2 linked regions of the Asanoa ferruginea genome follow. The protein of the gene in region 2 interacts with the protein of the main gene of each other region in a pairwise test. Links are inferred from orthologs where the notes say so. Each region holds a gene or a part of one and is shown on either strand. Other genes may lie near its edges.

Region 1 (3,297 bases), 7.4 Mb from region 2 along the record:
GGCACCGAGGTCGACGGCGACCAGATCATGGCCATCCTGGCGCTCGCCATGCGCGAGGCCGGCACGCTGACCAGCGACACGTTCGTCACCACCGTGATGAGCAATCTGGGCCTGAAGATCGCCATGAAGCAGGAAGGCGTCGGGCTGGTCGAGACCAAGGTCGGCGACCGCTACGTGCTCGACGAGCTGCGCGCCTCCGGCCTCGCGCTGGGCGGGGAGCAGAGCGGACACATCATCATGCCGGCGTACGCGACCACGGGTGACGGCGTGCTCGCCGGCCTGCACCTGCTGGCTCGCATCGCCGCGACCGGGAAGTCGCTGGCCGAGCTGGCCGCCGTGGTCACCAAGCTGCCGCAGGTGCTGATCAACGTGCCGGTCGGTGACCGCACCACCGCCGCGCAGCAGCCGGCCGTGCGCGACGCGGCGGCCGCGGCCGAGGCCGAGCTGGGCGACACCGGCCGGGTGCTGCTCCGCCCGTCGGGCACCGAGCAGCTGGTCCGGGTGATGGTCGAGGCGGCGACGGCCGAGACCGCACAGGAGGTCGCGGAGCGGCTGGCGGCGGTCGTTCGTACCGCATCACCGGTCTGAAGATCTCTTGACGTTTGATCAATGGGCCCTACTGTCTATTAGTTGACGATTCAACTTTTAGCGGAACGGACCCCTCATGAACGTCGTGTTATGGATCATCGCGATCCTGCTCGGCCTCGCCTTCATCGCTGCCGGTCTGATGAAGATCCTGCAGCCGAAGGAGAAGCTGATCGAGACCGGGCTGGGCTGGGTCGAGACCTTCGCGCCCGGGCACGTCAAGATCATCGGTGCGCTCGACCTCCTGGCCGGCGTTGGCCTGATCCTCCCGGCCGCCGTCGGCGTCGCCGAGGTCCTCGTGCCGCTCGCCGCCGTCGGCATCGTGCTCCTGATGATCGGCGCGGTGGTCGTGCACGGCCGCCGGCGGGAGACGCCGATGGTGATCGCCAACCTGGTCCTGCTGGTGCTGGCGGCCGTGGTGGCGTGGGGCCGCTTCGGCCCCTACTCCTTCTAGTTTTTTCTTAGGCGGGCGACCGCCTCGTTGAGGACCGCCGGCCGCTTGCAGAACGCGAACCGCACCAGGCGGCGGCCGGCGTCCTCATGGTCGTAGAACACCTGGGTCGGCACCGCCACCACGCCGGAGCGTTCGGGCAGCGCGCGGCAGAACTCGACGCCGTCGGTGCCGCCGAGCGGCGTGATGTCGGCGGTGACGAAGTAGGTGCCCTCCGGGATCAACACCCCGAACCCGGCGTCGCGCAGGCCCGCGACCAGCAGGTCACGCTGCGCCTCCAGGCCCGCGCGGAACTCGTCGAAATAGGAGTCGGGCAGGCCGAGCGCGATGGCGATGGCCGGCTGGAACGGCGAGCCGTTGACAAACGTCAGGAATTGCTTGACCCGCAGCGCCGCCGACACGAGGTCGCGCGGGCCGCTGGCCCAGCCGATCTTCCAGCCGGTGCAGGAGAAGGTCTTGCCGGCCGACGAGATCCGCAGCGTGCGCTCGCGCATGCCGGGCAACGTCGCGAGCGGCACGTGCGGTGTCGTGGCGTCGGTGAAGACCAGGTGCTCGTAGACCTCGTCGGTGACCGCGTAGACATCGTGGGCCTGGCACAGCTCCGCCACCAGGGCCAACTCCGCGCGGGTGAAGACCTTGCCGGTCGGGTTGTGCGGGGAGTTCAACAACACCATCCGGGTACGCGGCCCGAACGCGCCGCGCAACTCGTCGGGATCGACCGCGTAACGCCCGTCGGCGCCCGGCCGCAACGTCACCGGCCGGCGCACCGCACCGGCGAGCGCGATCGACGCCGCGTAGGAGTCGTAGTAGGGCTCGAAGCAGACCACCTCGTCGCCGGGCTCGCAGAGCGCCAGGATCGCCGCGGCCACCGCTTCGGTCGCGCCGGCGGTGACCAGCACCTCGCCGTCGGGGTCGTAGTCGAGGCCCCAGAACCGCTTCTGGTGCGCGCTGATCGCCGCCCGCAGCGCCGGAATGCCCGGCCCCGGCGGGTATTGGTTCTGTCCACCGTGGATCGCATCGACGGCGGCGTCGAGCATCTCCTTCGGACCGTCGGTGTCGGGGAAGCCCTGACCGAGGTTGACGGCGCCGGTCCGGACGGCGAGCGCCGACATCTCGGCGAAGATCGTGGTGCCGAACGGGCGCATCCGGGCGACCAGTGGATCGGTCACTGCTCCTCCTCGTGGGCGGTGACCAGGCGGTCGATGCCGTCGAAAATCATAGTGAGGCCGAACCGGACCTCCATGTCGAACTCCTGATCGCTCATCCCCTCATCGGGGTCGTCGAAGATGCCATGGTCGACGAGTTTGGCCAGCTCGGGCAGTTGGTCCTTGTCGACGACCAGGCGGAGCATCTCGCCGTACGCGGGATAGCCCAGCGCCGCGCCGGCCGCGCCCTGGTTGACCTCCTGCGCCATGCGTACCTGGCCGCGAACGAAGATCAGCAGCAGCATCATCACGCCGAGCCGGATCTCGGCGGGCAGGTGTGTCTTCCGCAAACAGGCCAGCCCCCGGTCGAGCCAACTGAGCTGGCCGGGGCCGACCGGCGGCGTCGGGCCGAGTGGCACGTGGAGGACCCAGGGGAACTGCTGATAGAGCTTGACCAGCGCGTACGTCCAACGCTCGAGATTTTCTCGCCAGCCCACCGTGTCGTCGGGTTCGGGTGGCGGCGCCTTGACCGCGCTGACGTCTGTCATGAGCTGGAGCAGCTCGTCTTTGGTGCGGACGTAGCGGTAGAGCGACATCGCCGACTTACCGAGCTTCTCCGCGACGCGGGTCATCGAGAGGGGGCCGAGCCCCTCGGCGGAGGCGATCTCGATGGCGGCGTCGACGATCTGCTCGATGCTGAGGTTGGGACGCGGGCCGCGCTTGGCGGGCTCGCGCTGTCCCCACAGCACGTCAACGCCGGGTGGTAGGTCGGGCATTGCTTCATCCTAAAACTGCGTATAGCCTAAACCAAATCGTGTAGGGCATAAACAGTTGGGGGGCGAGGCGTGGACGCGATCCGCGTTTCAGGAATCGAGAAGGCTTACGGCGGCCAGCGGGTGCTCACCGGTATCGACCTGGCCGTGCCGGCCGGCTCGGTGTTCGGGCTGCTGGGGCCCAATGGCGCGGGCAAGACGACGCTCGTGCGGATCCTCGCGACACTGGTCCGGCCCGACGCCGGGCGCGCCGAGGTCGCCGGGCACGACGTGCTGGCAGAGCCCTTCGAGGTCCGTCAGAAGATCAGTCTCACCGGGCAGTTCGCCGCGGTCGACGAGCTAC
Region 2 (4,435 bases):
GGTCGGCGGGTTGGTCGGCGGGACCGCGCCAGCGGTCGGCGGGTTGGGCGGCGGGACCGCGCCACCGGTCGGCGGGTTGGGTGGCGGCGCCCACGTTCCGTCGCCTGAGGCGGGGTTTGCGCCGGACGCGGCGGGCGCCGTCCACGGCCCGTCGGTCGGTTCTGGGCTGGCGGCGGTCACCGCCCGATCCTCTCAGGCGAACCGCCCAACGCCTACCGCACCCCGCCACAATCGATCAAGCCACCCAACCCACCGACCACACCAGCCCCAGCCTCAACGGCATGCGGCGATGAACTCCGTCACGCCGCCATGCCGGATCAGCGCGCCAACTCGACCGCCGACGGCCCGAGCAGGGCCTTGAGATCAGCCATCAGCGCCGTCGTGGGCGCCACCCGCAACGGGCTCAGCCGCAACACGGTGGCCTTGGAGCCGTTGACCAACCGGACATGCACCTCGGACGGCCCGGGATGGGTGTTGAGGATTTCGCGGAGGCGTTCGACCAGGGGCGGCGTGACGCGGTTGGTGGCGATGTTCATGACCACCGGCTGGTTGCCGTCGGCGCCGGCCGCCGAGATGTCGGGGATGGACATGTCCATGGCCATGATGCGGGCCTGGTCGTCGCGGCGGTCGACGCGGCCCTTCACCACCACGATGGCGTCTTCCGCGATGTATTGGCCGACCAGCTCGTAGGTGTTGGGGAAGAACAGCACCTCGACGCCGCTGGTGATGTCTTCGATCGAGGCCGACGCCCAGGGGCGGCCCTGCTTGGTGATCCGCCGCTGCACGCCGGTCAGGATGCCGGCCAGCGTGATCACCGCACCGTCGGCGACCGCGCCCTCCTCGGCCAGAGCCGCGATCGACGTGTCAGCCGCCGCCGACAACGCCCGGTCGAGGCCCGACAGCGGGTGGTCGGAGACGTAGAGGCCGAGCATCTCGCGCTCGAAGGACAGCTTGTCGGGCTTGTCCCACTCGCCGTCGGGGATCGGCGGCGAGACGATCATCGACGGTTCGGCCGCGTCGCCGAACGCGGAGCCGAACAGGTCGTATTGCCCGACCGCCTCGTTTTTCTTCACGCCCATGAACGCGTCGATCGCGTCGGCGTGGATGGCCAGGAGGCCCTTGCGGCTGTGGCCGAGCGAGTCGAACGCGCCTGCCTTGATCAAAGACTCGATGGTGCGCTTGTTGCAGGCGACCGCGTCGACCTTGCGGAGGAAGTCGTAGAAGTCGGTGTAGGCGCCGTGCTGCTTGCGGGCCCGCACGATCGCCTCGACCACGTTGACGCCGACGTTGCGGACGGCGGCCATGCCGAACCGGATGTCGGTGCCGACGGCGCCGAACCGGGCCACCGACTCGTTGACGTCGGGCGGCAGGACCTTGATGCCCATCCGGCGGCACTCGGCGAGGTAGATCGCGGCCTTGTCCTTGTCGTCGCCGACCGAGGTGAGCAGGGCGGCCATGTATTCGGCCGGGTAGTTGGCCTTGAGGTAGGCGGTCCAGAACGAGACCAGCCCGTAGCCGGCGGTGTGCGCCTTGTTGAAGGCGTAGTCGGAGAACGGGACCAGGATGTCCCACAACGTCTTGATCGCCGCCTCGGAGAACCCCTTGTCCCGCATCCCCTGCGAGAACGGGACGTACTCCTTGTCGAGGATCTCTTTCTTCTTCTTGCCCATCGCCCGGCGAAGCAGATCCGCCGCGCCGAGCGTGTAGCCGGCGAGCTTCTGCGCGATCGCCATGACCTGCTCCTGGTAAACGATCAGCCCGTAGGTGTCGCCCAGAATGTCTTCCAGATCGTTGGCAAGCTCAGGATGGATCGGCACGACCGGCTTGCGGCCGTTCTTGCGGTCGGCGTATTCGTTGTGTGCGTTGGCGCCCATCGGGCCGGGCCGGTAGAGCGCGAGCACCGCGGAGATGTCTTCGAAGTTGTCGGGGATCATCGAGCGCAGCAGCGAGCGCATCGGGCCGCCGTCGAGCTGGAAGACGCCCAGGGTGTCGCCGCGCGCCAGCAACTCGTAGGTCGGCTTGTCGGCCAGCGGCAGCTTCTCCAGGACGACCGTCTCGCCCCGGTTGTCGGCGATGCCGTCGAGGCAGTCGTCCATGATCGTGAGGTTGCGCAGGCCCAGGAAGTCCATCTTGAGCAGGCCGATGGACTCGCAGGCGCCCATGTCCCACTGCGTGATGATGGCGCCGTCGTTGTCGCGCCGCCAGATCGGCAGCACGTCCATCAGCGGCTCGCCGGACAGGATCACGCCGGCCGCGTGCACGCCGGGCTGGCGGATCAGGCCCTCGATGCCCTTGGCGGTGTCGACGACCTTCTTGGTGTCGGGGTCGGTCTCGTAGAGCGTGCGGAACTCGGCGGCCTCGGCATAGCGGTTGTGCGACGGGTCGAAGATGCCGGCGAGCGGCATGTCCTTGCCCATCACCGGCGGCGGCATCGCCTTGGTGATCTTGTCGCCGACCGCGAACGGGTAACCCAGCACCCGGGCCGCGTCCTTGACCGCCGCCTTCGCCTTGATCTTGCCGTAGGTGACGATCTGGGCGACCCGCTCCTCGCCCCAGCGCTCCGTCGCGTAGCGGATCATGTCGCCGCGCCGGCGCTCGTCGAAGTCCATGTCGATGTCGGGCATCGAGATGCGGTCGGGGTTGAGGAACCGCTCGAACAGCAAGCCGTGGTCCATCGGGTCGAGCTCGGTGATCTTCAGCGCGTAGGCGATCAGCGCGCCGGCCGCCGAACCACGACCGGGACCGACCCGGATCTTCTCCTTGCGGGCGTATTCGCAGAGGTCGGCGGTGACCAGGAAGTAGCCCGGGAAGCCCATCTTGCAGATGACGTCGAGCTCGTAGTCGGCCTGCCGCAGCCGGTCGTCGGGCACCCCGTTGGGGAACCGCTCGCGCAGCCCGCGGTGCACCTCGGCGCGCAGCCACGACTCCTCGGTGTAGCCGTCGGGCACCGGGAACGAGGGCATCAGGTTGCGCGAGGCGAACACCGACGAGTAGTCGCCGATCTTCTCGGCGATCTCCAGCGTGTTGGCGCAGGCGCCGGGCACCTCGGCCTCCCACACGGCGCGCATCTCGTCGGCGGACTTCAGGTAGAAGTCGCGCGCGTCGAACTTGAAGCGCTTGGGATCGGCCATCGTGGAACCCGACTGCACGCAGAGCAGAACCTCGTGCGCGTCGGCGTCTTTCGCGTAGGTGTAGTGCAGGTCGTTGGTGGCCACCGGCTTGAGGTCGAGCCGCTTGCCGAGGCGCAGCAGGTCCTGCCGGACCCGGGTCTCGATGCCGAGCCCGTGGTCCATCAGCTCGAGGTAGAAGTTGTCCTTGCCGAAGATGTCGGCGAACTCGGCGGCCGACGCGCAGGCCTTCTCGAAGTCGCCGATCCGCAGCCAGGTCTGCACCTCGCCAGAGGGGCACCCGGTGGTCGCGATGATCCCCTTGCCGTGCTCGTGCAGCAGCTCACGGTCGGCCCGCGGCTTGAAGTAGTAACCCTCCAGTGACGACCGCGACTGCATCCGGAAGAGGTTGCGCAACCCGTCGGCGTCGGCGGCGAGCATGGTCATGTGGGTGTAGGCGCCACCGCCGGAGACGTCGTTCTCGCCACCGTCGGCCCAGCGCACCCGGACCCGGTCCTGCCGGGCCGTGTTGGGCGTGACGTAGGACTCAACCCCGATGATCGGCTTGATCCCGGCGCCGGTGGCCTGCTTGAAGAAGTCGTAGGCGCCGTACATGTTGCCGTGGTCGGTCATCGCCAGCGCCGGCATGCCCAACCGGTTGGCCTCGGCGAACAGCTCCTTGAGCCGGGCGGCACCGTCGAGCATCGAGTATTCCGTGTGCACATGCAGATGCACGAAAGAGTCGGACACCCAAGACCCCCTTCACCCAAGCGCCGCGACCACCCTAGTCCGGGGATACGACGAGAAGCACCCGCCGACGCCCGGTGAGTTTAAGATCAAATTCATTTGGCATTCCCCGGTCCGCGGTGGACCGGACAGATGCTCCCGCCGGGGATCGCTCCGCTTGCCAGGTCCGCGGTGGGATCAGGGCCTTCGCCCCGCGCCGCCCCAACCTCGGTGGTTTCTGCTTCGCTTGCCCGCGGGCCCGCCGGCCACCCGCTGGCCCGGAGGCCCCGGCGCCGCGGTAACCCTTGCTGGTCTCGGCCGGCGAGTTCCTTGATCGTCTGCATCAGGTCAGCTCGATTCCAGGCCTAAACCATGATCATGTGTGCCACGTCTGAACGACACGCCGCGACGACGGTCGATGGACACACACGATCAAGGACAACCGGCTCGCCCGTCTCAACCAGACGCACACGATCACCATCCTGTCGCCGCGACCGGCCACCGGCAGTAGGTGCACGCCAGGCCTGCGGGACGACCCGAATCCAATCCTCACAACACCTGTCCAGCGGTTCCGGAGACGGCTCGCTGGCCCTCAACACGGG

The links.
Region 1: the proteins of dnaE (region 2) and DFJ67_RS06360 interact in binary tests that used the Escherichia coli proteins (3 or more experiments, as listed by UniProt). The link is inferred for Asanoa ferruginea from one-to-one orthologs.

The regions. Positions count from the first base shown.
Region 1 is NZ_QUMQ01000001.1:1,303,318-1,306,614, reverse strand. The notes cover bases 121-3,108. They hold DFJ67_RS06360 (pyridoxal phosphate-dependent aminotransferase), read right to left. Parts: upstream 2,206-3,108; coding sequence 1,036-2,205; downstream 121-1,035. Other genes in these bases: DFJ67_RS06350 (ATP-binding cassette domain-containing protein), read left to right, coding at 3,027-3,108; DFJ67_RS06355 (TetR/AcrR family transcriptional regulator), read right to left, coding at 2,202-2,957; DFJ67_RS06365 (DoxX family protein), read left to right, coding at 665-1,039; glmM (phosphoglucosamine mutase), read left to right, coding at 121-588. In the rest of the region: more of glmM, read left to right, coding at 1-120; more of DFJ67_RS06350, read left to right, coding at 3,109-3,297. UniProt on the Escherichia coli protein: Shows aminotransferase activity with methionine and histidine as substrates, and to a lesser extent also with phenylalanine.
Region 2 is NZ_QUMQ01000001.1:8,699,223-8,703,657, forward strand. What follows is about bases 118-4,243. They hold dnaE (DNA polymerase III subunit alpha), read right to left. Parts: upstream 3,858-4,243; coding sequence 318-3,857; downstream 118-317. Other genes in these bases: DFJ67_RS40495 (DUF2567 domain-containing protein), read right to left, coding at 118-180. Outside these bases: more of DFJ67_RS40495, read right to left, coding at 1-117. UniProt on the Escherichia coli protein: DNA polymerase III is a complex, multichain enzyme responsible for most of the replicative synthesis in bacteria. This DNA polymerase also exhibits 3' to 5' exonuclease activity. The alpha chain is the DNA polymerase catalytic subunit.